Regions from separate parts of the Sphingobium sp. MP9-4 genome, predicted to be linked through region 2. Evidence: riboswitches for the same ligand, from Rfam matches in the RefSeq annotation. Region 2 holds a riboswitch; the other holds the start of a gene.
What was found. A riboswitch is a leader RNA that binds a small molecule or an ion and turns the genes downstream of it on or off. The one in region 2 is predicted to bind cobalamin.

Region 1 (7,453 bases), on a different contig from region 2:
GCGGGCGCTCAGGGCTGCTGCGGCGGTCGAATTGCCGATCCCCATCTCGCCCACGACCAGCAGGTCCAGATCCTCTTCGGCCGCCGCCGCGCCGATCGACAGCGCGGTCAGGCACTCCTCCTCGGTCATGGCCGGGGCGATGGTGAAGTCCGCCGTTGGCCGGTCCAGATCGATCGATCGCACCGCCAGTTCCAGCCCGGCCACACCGGCCAGCGCGTTAATCGCCGCGCCGCCGGCGGCGAAATTGGCGACCATCTGCGCGGTCACGGCGGCGGGATAGGCGCTGACGCCATGGACGGTGAAGCCATGATTGCCGGCAAAGATCGCGGCACGCGCCCGTTCCAGGCGCGGCACCGCGCGCCCCTGCCAGCTTGCCATGAAGATCGCGACATCCTCCAGCCGGCCGAGCGCCCCCAATGGCTTGGTCAGCTCGGCCTGCCGCGCGCGTGCCGCCGCGCTCGCCAGTTCCTCGGCCGGTGGCAGGTTGGCCAGGGCATTCTCAAAATCGGTGATCGAGGCGAAGCTCATTCGACGACAAATCCTTCCGGCGGGGTACGGGTGATGAAATGGCCCTTCACGCCTTCGGGCCACTCACGAAAGGCGACGCGGCCATGATCGCTGGCGGCATAGGCAATGGCGTAATCGAGGATCGCGCGTGCCGCATCGGCATCCGGGGTGAACCGCCCCATGACATAGCCGACCTTGCCGGGCGCGCGCAGATGGACGGTGCAATGATCCTGGCAGGCGAACAGGCAGGGCATGTCCTGCACCGCGACGGTGGCATAGCGCGGGTCGGAGGCCTGCACCGTGCGCAGCGCCTCCGCCAGCCGTGCCCCGCCGCGCACGCCCTCCCCGTCCTCCCGCGCTTCGGCCGAATGACGGCAGGTATTGCAGGCGAGGATGGCGGGGCCGGGTTCGACGGGACGCAGCATCAGAAGCGCCCCCGGAAGCCGGCATAGATGCTGCGGCCGAGCGTGCCATAGCGATAGGCCGTCATGTAGTTCTCGTCGAAGAGATTCTCGACGCGGGCGAACAGGCGCAACGCCGGGGTGAACGCATATTCGGCGCGCAGGTCGACCAGCGTATAATCGTCCAGCCGCGTCGTGTTGGCCGCATTGTCATAGCTGTGGCCGGACCAGCGCACCGCCGCGCCGGTGGTGAGGCCGAAGGGCCAGGCATAGCTGATCGACCCATTGGCGCTGTTGCGCGGCCGGCGCGGCAGCCAATTGCCTTCGTTCGCAGTGTCCTCCGAACGATCCTCCGCCACGGTCCAGCTATAATTGCCGTCAATGGTCAGCCCCTTGACCGGCTCGACCGCCACCTGCGCCTCTATCCCATGCGCCTTGGCGCGCGCGACATTGAGATAATAGCCATAGCGGCGGGTGGTGGTGCCGGGCGTGAAGCAGCGCGGATCGGTCGAGCTGGTGGAACAGCTATTATAGATGATCTGGTCGGTCGTGGTCCGGTCGAACCAGGTCGCGCCCAGCCGCAGCTTCTCGCCAAGGAAGCGCTGCTCCGCGCCCGCTTCCCAGCCATGGGCGCGTTCGGGGTCGAGCGCCTGATTCCCATATTCGGAAAAGAGCTGATAGAGGGTCGGCGCCTTGAACCCCTCGCCATAGCTGGCGCGCAGCACCGTCCCGGTCGGCAGCGCCCAGACGCCCCCGGCGGAAAAGAGGGTACGGCCGCCATAGCGATCATGATCGTCATAGCGCAGCCCGCCAGTCAGGGTCAGGCCCGTAATCGGCTGGGCATTAAGCTGGCCATAGACGCTGGTGATCTCCGCCTTGCCGCGGGCCGGGTCGGGAATCGGCACCGAAAGCGAGGCCGAAGGCGACACGCTGCGGAAGCGGCTATTCTCATTCTCCATCCCGAACAGCGCGGTCCAGCCGTCGGCGATCGCGAAGCTGCCCTGATATTCGAGCCGCTGGTTGCGCCCGGCGGCGTCGAAGCTCTGCTTGCGCGGGTTGCGCGGGTCATAATTGTCGCGATCGGTGTCGGTATAGCCATAGCCGAAACGGTTGCGGAAGCGGCCGTCGAGCAGTGCGACGTTAAGGCCGGCATAGCCGACAAATTCGCGATTGGTGCCATAGGCGGGGCTGTCCGCGCTGGTCGCGTCGAAATCGACATGGCCATCGGAATAATAGCCGCGCAGGTCCGCGCTGATTCCGTCCGCCAGCGCCACCTCGACCCGGCCGGTGACGCTGCGGTTGGTATAGCCGTCCTTCTCCTTGCCGCCAAAGGCCGGGCTGATCGCCGAAATGCCGTCGGTGGTGAAGCTCTGGCCACCGATCCTCCAACTGACCGGGCCGGTCTTGCCGCCCAATGCCGCGCGGGCGCTGACCGTGTCGCGCGACCCCGCCTCTATGTCGAAGCTCCCCTCCAGCGCCTTTTCGGGCATGGCGGTGACGACATTGACGACGCCACCGATTGCCTGACTGCCCCACAGGGTCGACTGGGGACCGCGCAGCACTTCTATGCGCGAGGCGTCGCCGACCAGCAGATTGGCGAAATTATAGCCGCCGCCGGCCGAGGACGGATCGTTGAGCTTCACCCCGTCGATCACGACCACGGTCTGGTCGGATTCCGCGCCGCGGATGCGCAGCGACGTCGCCGTGCCATAGCCGCCATTGCGCGAGATGCTGACGCCGGGCGTGCGCAGCAGCAATTCGGTGACGCCCAGATCCTGCGCCCGGTCGATCGCCGCCTTGTCGAGCACGGTGACGGAGGCCGGCACCTGATCGGCCGGCGTGGCGAGGCGGGTCGCGGTGACGAGGATCGAGGATGCCCCGGCATCGGCGGCGGCATCGGGCGGTGGCGCCTGCTGCGCCTCTTCGGCGAAAGCGGTGGTGGAGAGAAGGAAAGAACAGAAAGTCAGATATTTGAACACATGAGCCCCCGGACGAGGGACCGCATCCCAGGGACGATATCGGTGCCCGGCCGGGCGCGACATGGTCCCCGCACCTATGCGGTCCACCTGTCGCCACGCGGGTTCACCCCCGTCCGCTCGGCACACCCTGTCCGCGCGAAGGACGACCGCGACGGGCAGGTCTCCTGGCTCGCGGGTCATCGCTGATTCATGCCGCCTTCTCAGAACCTTGCGGTCCCAATGGCATATGGCACAAAGGCTCGCCGCTCACAGTTGCAGGGGCAGCCGGGGTCTTGAACCCCATTCCCTTTTCATCCCCGCTGCCGGGGAACCTGTCGCAGTCCGGGCGATAGGCGAGCCCGACTGGAGCGTCAATCTTCCTTGCCTGGCGGAGCGCGCCGGCTAAGGGAGGTGGCCATGCGGATATTTGCGCCCATCGGCCCCGGCAAGGGGATGATCGCCCTGATGATCGCCCTGATCGGCGGTGCCACATTATGGGCGGCCACCGCGCGCCAGCCTGCCAATGCAGGCAAACGTCCGCAACGGATCGTGTCGCTCAACCTGTGCGCCGACCAGTTGCTGGTGGCGCTGGCCGATCGCGACCAGATTGCCGGCCTGACCCATAATGCCGGCGATCGGCAGATGTCGGCGGTGGCTGCCGCGACCCGCGGCCTGCCCATCCTCGACGGATCGGCCGAGCAGATTTTGGCGACCAATCCAGACTTGGTGATCGGCATGCCGGCGCGGCGCAATCCGGCGATCGCGATCCTCAAGGCCCAGCATTATCCCGCCGTCGACCTGAAAAGCGCGGACAGCTATGCCGATATCGTCGCGTCGATCCGCACGGTGGCGCAGGCGATCGGCCATGCCGACCGGGGCGAAGCGATGATCGCGCGGATGGACCGGGAGCTTGCCGCCCTGCCCCGTGCGCCGAAGCCGAAGGTCGCCGCCTATTATCAGCGGCGCGGCTACATGACCGGCACCGGCACGTTGGTCGACGACCTGATGACGCGGGCAGGGCTGCGCAACCTGGCCGCCGACCTTGGCAAGCCGGCGATCGCGCAGGTCAGCCTGGAGGAGATGGTCGCCGCCCGGCCCGATTATCTGATCGTCGAGAGCGCCACCGACCGGATCACCGACCAGGGCACCGAAATGCTGCACCATCCGGTGCTACGCGACATAGCGCGCATCAGCCTGCCCCAGGCCTGGACCGTGTGCGGTGGTCCTGCCTATGTGCAGGCGGCACGCGCCCTCTCCCAAGCCGTCAGCGCCCGCTGAAGCTGGGCCGGCTCAGCCCTCGATGAAGTTTGCGGCGACTTCGGCCGGCACCCGCATCAATCGGCCGCTCTCCTTGTCGATCATCGCCCAGGTGGATTTGGCAGACACCTTCACCTTGCCGTCCGGCCCGGTGAACTCGATCAGCCGGTCGAACCGCGCGCCGCGCGGTCCTTCCGGAATCCAGGTGCGGCCCGACACGACATCGCCCTCGGTCACGTTACCGCGATAATCGACCTCATGCCGGGTCACGACCCAGATATAGGCGTCGACATGGGCCGGATCGGCATGGGTCATCCAATGTTCGACCGACAATTGCTCCATCCACTGCACCCACACCGCGTTGTTCACATGGCCCAGCACATCGATATGCTCGGGCCTTGCGGTGAATTGCTTGGTGAAGCTCGACGCCATCAGCCTTCCACTCCCAGCTGCCACAGGATGAACGCAAATTCCTCGGCGGTCTCGTGCAGGCTCTCGAACCGCCCGGACTTGCCACCATGTCCCGCGCCCATATTGGTCTTGAGCAGCAGGATATTGCTGTCGGTCTTGGTCGCGCGCAGCTTCGCGACCCATTTGGCCGGCTCCCAATAGGTAACGCGCGGGTCGTTCAGCCCGGCGGTAACCATCAGCGGCGGATAATGTTGCGCGCTGACATGGGTGTAGGGGTCATAGGACTGGATGGTGCGGAATGCGGCCTCATCCTCGATCGGATTGCCCCATTCGGGCCATTCGCCCGGCGTCAGTGGCAGCGTCTCGTCCAGCATGGTGTTGAGCACATCGACAAACGGCACATGCGCCACCACCGCGCCCCACAGGTCGGGATCGGAGTTGATGACCGCGCCCATCAGCTCGCCGCCGGCCGATCCGCCCGAAATGCTGATCCTGCCCTTGGCCGAATAGCCAAGATCGATCAGCCCCTTCGCGACATCGACGAAATCGGTGAAGGTGTTGGTGCGCTTGTCGAGCTTGCCATCCAGATACCATTGCTGGCCCATATCGTCGCCGCCGCGAATATGGGCGATGGCAAAGGCAAAGCCGCGATCGAGCAGCGACAGGCGGCTGGTCGAGAAACCCGGCTCCATCGCCAGACCATAGGCGCCATAGCCATAAAGGTGCAGCGGCGCGCTGCCGTCACGGGGGAAGTCGGCGGGATAGACGATCGACACCGGAATCTGCGTGCCGTCGCGCGCCGGGATCATCAGCCGCTCGGTGGCATAGCGGCTGGCGTCATAGCCCGAGGGAATTTCCTGGACCTTGAGTATCTCCAACTCACCCGTTGCCAGATGATAATCATAGATGGTGTCGGGCGTGACCATCGATTCATAGCCGATGCGCAGCTTCGTCACCTCATATTCGGGATTGTCGTCGAGACTCGCCGAATAGCTGGCTTCCGGGAACGGAATGCGCTTTGCCGCATGGGTCGCATAATCGCGCAGCTCGATCTGGTCGAGCCCGTCCTGCCGCCCTTCGGTGACGTAGAAGGTCTTGAATAGGGTGAAATCGGTCAGGTAGAAATGGGCGTCGGCGCCGATCACTTCCTCCCACTGGTCGGGCGCGTCGAGCGATGCCTTCACCAGCCGGAAATTGGGATGGGTGTCGTTGGTCTTGATATAGAGCGTGCCCTCATGCTCATCGACATCATATTCGCGGCCGGCCTTGCGCGCGGAGACGAGCAGCGGCGTCGCGGTCGGATTGTCGGCCGGGATCAGCCAGGCTTCGCTGGTGACATGGTCGCCGGTCGCGATGACGATCCATTTTTCCGATGAGGTGAGGCCGATCGAGACGCGGAAGCCCTCATCATCCTCATGGAACAGCTCGACATCGCTATCGACGCTCTGGCCCAGCCTGTGCAGCCGCGCATTGTCGGTCCGCCAATTTTCATTGGCGAGGCCGTAGAGCAGCCCCTTTGAATCGCTGGTCCACACCAGCGACGACAATGTGTCGGGAATGACTTCGGGCAGGATTTCACCCGAAAAGAGATCCTTGATCCGCGCCTCGAACCGTTCGGAGCCATTGGTGTCGATGGCATAGGCCAGATAGCGGCCGTCCGGGCTGACCGACATGGCGCCGAGACGAAAATAGTCATGGCCCTGCGCCAGCGCCGGTTCGTCCAGGATCAGCTGGTCGTCACCGCCTGCTGCGGGCTTGCGATACCATTTGCGATATTGCGCCCCGGTCTCGAAGGCGCGCCAGTAGATATAGTCGCCATCCTTTTGCGGAACCGACTGGTCATCTTCCTTGATGCGCCCCTTCATCTCGTGGAACAGCGTGTCGAGCAGGGGCTTGTGCGGCGCCATCGCGCCCTCGAACCAAGCGTTTTCGGCCTCCAGATAGGCCAGCACATCCTTGTCCTTGACGTCGGGATAGCCGGGGTCGCGCAGCCATGCGTAAGGATCGTCCACCGTGATGCCATGATGCGCGAAACTGTGCGGGCGACGTTCGGCGATCGGCGGGGACAGGGGCGGCTGCATTTGATCGGTCATTAACTATCCATGGTCCAGACGGGGGCTGCGCTGGAATAAGCGCGCCGGCCCCTCTATGTTGTCGGCATTATGGCCAACGCAAGAGGCCGGAATGATCCAAGGGAAGTTCGATGTCCAGTTATGAAGATCGCCTGAAGGCCCTGCGCGCCCAGCTGGTACGCCAGAAGCTCGATGGTTTCGTGGTCCCCCTGACCGACGAGCATATGAGCGAATATGTCGGCGCCTATGCCCAGCGGCTCGCCTGGCTGACCGGTTTTCAGGGTTCGGCCGGCAGCGCCGTGGTCCTGCCGGAGGAGGCCGCGATCTTCGTCGACGGTCGCTACACGCTGCAGGTGCGCGAGCAGGTGGACGGCGCCCATTGGCAATATGAAAGCGTGCCGCAGACCTCGATCGCCGCCTGGTTGAAGGATCATGCGATCGAAGGCGCGCGCATCGGCTATGATTCCTGGCTGCACACCCGCGCCTGGGTGAAGCAGGCCACCGAAGCGCTGGCCCACAAGGGCGCGGAGCTGGTTGCGGTCGACACCAATCCGGTCGATGCCGTCTGGCCCGATCGCCCGGCGCCCAGCGACGCCAAGCTGGTGGTCCATGAGGATCGCTATGCCGGCAAGAATGCAGCCGAGAAGCGCGCCGACATCGCCGACTGGCTGGTGTCGAAGAAGGCGGACGCCGCCGTCCTCTCCGCGCTCGATTCGATCGCCTGGGCCTTCAACATCCGCGGCAAGGATGTCGAGCGCACCCCGGTCGCGCTGGCCTATGCCATCGTCCATGCCGATGCGACCGCCGACCTCTATGTCGCGCCGGAAAAGATGGACGAGGCGGTCTC
Region 2 (7,453 bases):
GCACCGGCCGTCGCGCCGATCGGCTGGAAAAGCTGGCCGCCGAAATCGGTGACGCCTTCTGCCCGCTGGTGTTCGACATGCGCGATGAAGCCGCGATCGATGCGGCGCTGGCCAGCCTGCCCGAAGCCTTCCGCGCGATCGACATGCTGGTCAACAATGCCGGCCTGGCGCTCGGCACTGCGCCGGCCCAGTCGGCCGACCTCGCCCAGTGGCAGCAGATGATCGAGACCAACATCACCGGCCTCGTCACCGTCACCCACAAGCTGTTGCCGGGCCTCGTCGCGCGCAAGGGCGGGATCATCAATCTGAGTTCGGTCGCGGCGACCTATCCCTACACCGGCGGCAATGTCTATGGCGGCACCAAGGCGTTCGTGCGCCAATTCTCGCTCGGCCTGCGGTCGGACCTGCACGGCACCGGCGTGCGCGTCACCTCGATCGAGCCGGGCATGGTCGAGACCGAATTCACGCTGATCCGCACCGGCAGCCAGCAGGCGTCCGACACCCTCTATGGCAATGCCAATCCGATGACGGCGGAGGATATCGCCGCCACCCTGCTCTGGGTCGCGAACCAGCCGGCGCATCTCAACATCAACACGCTGGAACTGATGCCGGTCAGCCAGTCCTTCGCCGGCTTCCAGGTCGCGCGCGAGGGGTAAAAACTGCCGTTCGGGCTGGGCGAAACCGAAGCTCAGCCCGAACGGAATAGGCTAAGCCCGCACCTCGCCCGCCGGGGTCAGTTCGATCGCGTCATAGCCCTTCCAGCGATAGAAGAGCGCGCTGGCGATCCAGCAGGCGATGAACAGGCCGATGATCGCGAAGCCCAGATCATTGAAATGCTCGCCCAGCGTGGCGGCAACGTCCCAGATGCCGCCGGAGAGGCCCAGCTTGTCGCCCAGCAGCGCCAGCGTCTCGATCGTGCCGATGCCGATCGCCACGGCCGCCGACAGGGCGGTGATGACGATGTTGTAGTAGAGCTTGCGCAGCGGCTTCACGAACGCCCATTGATAGGCGCCCATCATCAGCATGCCGTCGACCGTATCGACCAGCGCCATGCCCGCCGCGAACAGCAGGGGCAGAACCAGCACCGGGCCGAGCGCAAAGCCGTCACTCGCCTGCGCGGCGGAGAGGCCCAATATCGCCACTTCGGTCGCGGTGTCGAAGCCGAGGCCAAAGAGGAAGCCGAGCGGCGCCATCTGCCAGGGGCGCGAGATCAGGCGGAAGACCGGACGAAACAGGCGCGACAGCGGCCCGCGCCCGCCGGTCAGCATGTCGAGATCCGCCTCGACATATGTGCCGCCCGCCTGCACCCGACGGAAGGTGACCCAGACCTGGCGCAGGATCACCAGATTCATGATCGCGATAGCGAACAGGAAGGTGGCGGAAATCAGCGTCGCCACCACGCCGCCGGCAGCGCGGAACCGCTCCAGCCCGGCCAGCGCACTGACCGCATAGGCAAGGCCCAGCGCGGCGATCAGCACGATCGCGCTATGGCCGATCGCGAACCACAGGCCCACGGTCAGCGGCCGCTGACCATCCTGCATCAGCTTGCGCGTCACATTATCGATCGCGGCGATATGATCGGCATCGACCGCATGGCGCAGGCCAAGGCCCCAGGCGAGCAGGGCCGTGCCCATCATCACCGGCCGGTCGCCGAACAGGGCGAAGGCCCAGCCCCAGACGGCCAGATTGGCAAGGACGAGCGCCGCGATCAGCGGCACGCTGCGTCGCCGAAGCGACGCCTGCAAAGGGGTGGCGGTCATGCGGTTTCTCCGATCAGGGGCCGTAGGGCGCGGGCGCGCCGCCGGCGATTGCGGACGCGGCGCAGATCGCGCCGCAGCTTGGAAAGGCCCATCCACGTCCCCGTCCCGCAAACGAGCGTGACCATGGCGAGCAGCGGCAGGACGATCAGATCCCACCAGGGACGGGTGCGCAGCAGCGGGAAGTCGAGCCGGTGCAGCCCGTCCTGCATCCAGCGGAAGGCCCGGCCATTGCGGTCGAAGGCGCGGATCAGACGGCCGGACGCGGGATCGACATAGAGGCGTGTCGCCTGGTCATCGGCCAGGATGACGCGCCATACCGGCAGGGCGACGCTAGCCTTGTGACCGTAATAATAGGCATCCTCCTGGCGCAGCAGGACGATCGAGCCGATCGGCGAGCCATCCTGGAGCGCCGCGCGCAACCCCGCTTCGGACAAAGCGGCAAGCCGGCCAGCAGCGTCGAAACGCTGCGCCTTGCCAGCGCGATCGATCGCCACCAGATGGATGGCACCGGCAACAGGCACTACCTCCAGCCGGACGATACCCGTCGGCAAGGCGGGCAGCGCCGCGATCGCCCGGCGCGCATCGCCCCAGGCGAAGTCGCCGTTCAACCGCTGGCGCTCCGTCATCATCGCCTCGCTGTCGAGCAGCCCCCAGGGGTTCATCGACAGCAGCCCGCTCGCCACCCAGGTCAGCGTCAGGATGCCGAAGAACAGCCCGGCCATATGATGCCACCACCACAGGCCGCGATAGGGCGATCCGATGCTGCCGTCGCGGCGACGGCGCAGCCGGGCGATGCCGACCCACAGGCCCGTGATCGTGAGGAAGCAGCCGATCAGCGAGGTCCAGATGACGACCTGGCTCCACAGCGCGCCATCCTGCCGCAGGATCGTGGGATAGAGCCAGTGCGGCACCGCGCCGAGCCAGCCCCAGAAGCGCTGGAAACGGGTGGTGAGCTGCACCACTTCCCCGCTCTTGCCCGAGACATAGGCCTGCGTCCCGGCCGCATCGGCGTAATCGACACGGTAGAGCGGCGCATTGCGGCGGAAGGTCTGGACCGTCCACTGGTCCATCTCCGTCTGGGCGACCTGCCCGACCGGGCCGGCAATGGCGCTGTTGCGTCCGAATTCGCGCGCGATCCTGTGGATATTTTGCGGATCGACCTGCTCGACCGCTTTCCCCGACGCCCAGTCATGGGTGCCAGCGGATACTCGCATCTGGGGAATGGTGCGCGTCGGATCGAGCGCGGGCGTCACCCGCAATACGGGCCACCCCGCCATCATCTCGATCCGGGCGGCGGACAGCATCATGGCGTCGGGCAACATCCCCGCCCTTTCAGCCGACAGCTTGAGGGGCGTAAGCCCCCCAAGCTGCGCGGCCGGTGTCAGGCGCGGATAGTCGACATAGAGCATCACGAAGCCGGACAGGCACCACAGCGTCATGACGGCGCCGATGAGGATGCCCAGCCAGCGATGCAGCAGCAGGACCGGCCGCATCATGGTCAGAAGCTCAGGCCATAGCTGACCCGCAGCGTGCGCGGCACGCCCCGGTAGAAGTAGAGGAAGCGGCTGTTGCTGCCGTCCAATACTCCTGCATCGCTGACCGCCGAGCGATAGCCGGTGGAGGCGTAATCGCGGTGGAACAGATTTTCGACATTGATGCCGAACCGGTTGCGCCGCGCCTGATCCAGCCACAGATGCGCGCCCGCATCGACCACGGCATAATTGCCATAGTTCATCCGGCCAAAGCCCGATGCGGTCGACCAGACATCGCCCACCCAATTGGCCGACAGATTGGCGCCGAAGTGGCCGGTCTGCGGCGCATAGACGATCGCGGCGCGGCCATATTGTTCCGGATTGCGATCGCGCTGCACCGAACTGCCCTGATTGCGGACGCGCGACCAGGTGTAGCTGGCCGACAGGCCCCAGCCACCGGTCAAATTCGCGTTCAGCTCCAGTTCGGCGCCCCTGGCCCGCACCTTGTCGCTGACGTTGATATAGGTGCCTTCCGGAAAGGCCGGATCATCATAGGTGGTGTCGATCAGGTCGGTGATGCGCCGGTTGAACCAGGTCGCTTTCCACCGGATCGCCCCGCCCGCCAGCGCGCCACCCAGCGCGGCGTTGAGGTTCAGGCTTTCCTCGGGCTTCAAATTCGGGTTGCCGACCTCGCAACAGGGATCATTGCCATAGAGCTGCGAGGCGTCGGGCAGCACGAAGGAGGTGCCGCCATTGGCCTCCACGAACAGCGCCTCGCTCACATCATAACGGCCCGAGACGTTCCAGATCGTCTTTTCCGATCCCTTCGCCTTGTTGTAGCGCAGGCCCGCGGCGATCCGTCCCTTGCTCGACAATTCGTCATTGGTGCGCAGCTGGAAGACGCCGGCATGGACCTGTTCATCGGTCGGCGCGATCAGCAGGACGTCGTCGCGGCCGTTGAAGCTCTGGAAATCATAGCCGATCAGCGTGTCGATGCCGCGCAGCATGTTGAGCTGCACCACCGCGCTGCCGCCATAATCCTGATAGCCCCAGAAGGTGCCGGCCGGGTAGATGACCTGCGGCGGCCCCGCCGGAATGGGGTTGCGGATCTGGACATAGGCGGTCTTCCAGTCGTGGAAATAGCCCTTGAGGAAGAATTGCACCCCATCCTCGCCGGTATAATCGAGGCGCAGGCTGGCCACTTCCTCATTGCGGTCGTTGCGGCTCTCCTTCGTCCGGGTCGCGCTGATATTGTCGAGATCGGCCTTGGTGTGCTGGTAGAGCGCGTTGAGGCGCAGGTCCGGCGCGATATCATATTGATATTTGATGCCCGCCGACCAGAGATCATAGCCGCGCGCGCGATCGGTGGCGCTGGGCTGCATCACGTCATAGGGACGATAGCCGTCCGACTGGCTGCGATTGGCCCAGACCACGAAGCGATGCTGGCCGATCGCGCCGCGAACATAGCCATCCAGGCTAGTGCCGGCAAAGCTGTCGAGGCTGGCATTGACTTGGCCGCCCAGATCATCGCTGAAGTCGCGGGTGACGACATTGATGACACCGGCCGCCGCCTGGGTGCCGTAGAACAGGCTTTCGCCGCCTTTCAGCACCTCGATCCGCTCGATCATGCTGGCGGCCATGGTGTCGTTGGGCGAGGTGCCGCCATAGAGGCGGTTGTTGAGGCGGATGCCGTCCATCGTCCACAGCACATCCTTGGTGCGCGATCCCTGCAACGCAATGTCGACATAGCTGAACGGCCCGGACTGCGACCGGATGAACAGGCCCGGCACCCCTTCGAGCGCGCGGGCGGTATCGATCGCGGCGGCATCGCGGATCTGCGTGTCGGTGACGATCTCGATCGCATGGCCATAGCGCGACAGCTGCTGCGGCAGCGTCTCTTCCAGGCTGGTGCCGGTGACGACGATGCTGTCGCCTTCTCCTTCGTCGGCCAGAGCCGGCGATGCAAAGGCGAGCGAAAGGGCCAAGGCGGCCCGCGAAACGATAATGGACTTCATATATTCCCCCATCCGGCGCCGCGTTCGACGGGCGGGGGCAACCTTCACGAGCGGCACGCGCGCGAACGTCCGACACACGCGCCGGCCGGGCGCCCATGGGCAACCGACGCGCGTTTGTCGCAGCGGCCCCAGCCGCTCGTTCGTCGCTCAGACGGAAGTTACCGTGCCGCGGCCATCCCCTGGACCAAGGCAAGAGCGACCAGACGCCGGCAGGTCTCCTGGCTCACGGGTCATCGCTTGATGCACGGCCTTCCCAGGCCTCGCAGGATTTAGCGTCCGGCCCAGTGGCTGGCGGATCGGTCATTCTGCCGTCCGCACATGTACATCGCGCTCACCGCTTACAGTTGCAGGGACAGCTGCGGATTTGGACAGTCACCCGTCCGCACCGCATTCCCTATTAAGCCCCTTTCGGGACACCGGCGCGATCATGATCCCATGCCGTGCGGCGCAGGATCGGCGGGATCGATAATCGAATATCAGGCGGGCTGCAAGCGCCTCTCAGAACCAGGCGCGCAGGCCGATCACTAGGCTGGTGGCCGACGGCCTATCGCCGGCAGCACGGGCATGGTCGGCCGTGTCGCCCAGCTTGCGTTCCCAATTGACGCCGACATAGGGCGCGAATTCGCGGGCAATCTCGTAGCGCAGCCGCAGCCCCAGCTCGATATCGGACGGGCCGGCGCCGATCCCCAGTTCGGGCACGGCCTGCGCCGCCAGATTGAACTCGGCGGCGGGCTGCAGGATCAGCCGCTGGGTGATGCGCTGGTCATAGCTCGCCTCCAGCCGCAGATGGGCGTCGCCCCTGGTCGACAGGAAGGCTTCGGCCCCGACCTCGAACCAGTAAGGCGCCAGGCCGTCGATGCCGATCACCGCATAGCTGCGGTCCGGCCCTTCGCCGAAATCCTGCCGCACGCCCGCCTGCAGGTTGAACCAGGGGTCGATCGCCCGGCTGTAGAGCGCCTGCACCTCGGCCCGTTCGAGCGATCCGCCGACCGTCCCCTCACCCTCGCTCTTGACCGCGAAGCGGTTGATGTCGCCGCCGATCCAGCCTTCGCCTTCCCAGGCATAGCCATCCGCGCCCTTGCCGGCGCGATATTCCAGCCGATCGAGCATCCATTGCGAATAGGTCATGCCGCCCCCTTCCGCGATCATCGCCGCGCGGGCGCTGGCCATGGCGGCGGGGTCATAGAGCGCGTCGGCGGCATGGTCGGTCGGCACCGGCGGGGCCGTGCCTTGCGGGATGGCGGCGTCGGTGGTGGGCATGCTGTGGCCCATCGCTCCATGGTCCATCTGGCTATGATCCATCGTCTGGGCCTGCACCGGCGCAGCGGCGGCGAGCAGCAGGAGCGCGATCAGCTTCATGCCGCGTCCTCCTCGTGGCGGACCGTCACGACCCGCATCATCCCGGCATGCATGTGCATCAGCATATGGCAGTGGAACGCCCAGTCGCCCAGCGCATCGGCGGTAAGGTCGAAACTCACCTTGCCGCCGGGTAGCACATTCACCGTATGCTTGCGCGGATTATGCGCAGCCTCGCCGGTCACCAGTTCGAAGAAATGGCCGTGCAGATGGATGGGATGGGGCATCATCGTGTCGTTGATCAGGGTCACGCGCACCCGTTCCATATGGCGGAAGGCGATCGGCTCCGCCCCTTCGGACAGCTTCACCCCATCGAACGACCACATATAGCGTTCCATGTTCGCGGTCAGGTGGATGTCGAGCGATCGGGTCGGCGTGCGCAGGTCGCTGTTCGGCGTCAGCGACCGCAGATCGGCATAGGTCAGCACGCGATGATCGACATCCTCCAGCCCCGTCGGCCGGTCGGCGGTGCGATCGGCCGGCATCGGCGACAGGGTGGCGACGCCCGGCCCCATTTTCACGCCGGGCGCGACCGACTTGTCGCGCATCTTCATGCTGTGGCCGGACATGCTTTCATTGGCCGGCTGGCTGAGGTCGATCACGCCGCCATGGCCCATATCCATGCCGCCCATGTCCATGCCCATATCCTTCATGCCCAGCAGCGGCCGGGCGCGCCGGGCCGGCACGGGCGCGACCATGCCGACCTGCGGCGCCAAGGTGGCGCGGACCAGGCCCGACCGGTCGATCGCCTCGGCAATCAGGGCATAGGGTTTCGCTTCGCCGGGCTGGACGATCACGTCATAGGTTTCGGCAATGCCGATCTGGAACTCGTCGGTCTCGACCGGCTGCA

Region 1: linked by a shared signal. The riboswitch ahead of A0U87_RS10355 (TonB-dependent receptor) and the one ahead of A0U87_RS25680 (TonB-dependent receptor) in region 2 are both predicted to bind cobalamin.

The regions. Positions count from the first base shown of each region.
Region 1 is NZ_LUFI01000031.1:73,809-81,261, forward strand. It holds gene cobT (nicotinate-nucleotide--dimethylbenzimidazole phosphoribosyltransferase) at 1-528, opposite strand, end outside; gene A0U87_RS10350 (DUF1636 domain-containing protein) at 525-932, opposite strand; gene A0U87_RS10355 (TonB-dependent receptor) at 932-2,887, opposite strand; cobalamin riboswitch at 3,024-3,217, opposite strand; gene A0U87_RS10360 (ABC transporter substrate-binding protein) at 3,284-4,144, shown strand; gene A0U87_RS10365 (acyl-CoA thioesterase) at 4,157-4,555, opposite strand; gene A0U87_RS10370 (S9 family peptidase) at 4,555-6,627, opposite strand; gene A0U87_RS10375 (aminopeptidase P family protein) at 6,738-7,453, shown strand, end outside.
Region 2 is NZ_LUFI01000104.1:112,214-119,666, forward strand. It holds gene A0U87_RS25665 (SDR family NAD(P)-dependent oxidoreductase) at 1-656, shown strand, start outside; gene A0U87_RS25670 (HoxN/HupN/NixA family nickel/cobalt transporter) at 708-1,760, opposite strand; gene A0U87_RS25675 (peptidase) at 1,757-3,256, opposite strand; gene A0U87_RS25680 (TonB-dependent receptor) at 3,259-5,247, opposite strand; cobalamin riboswitch at 5,438-5,683, opposite strand; gene A0U87_RS25685 (copper resistance protein B) at 5,746-6,606, opposite strand; gene A0U87_RS25690 (copper resistance system multicopper oxidase) at 6,603-7,453, opposite strand, start outside.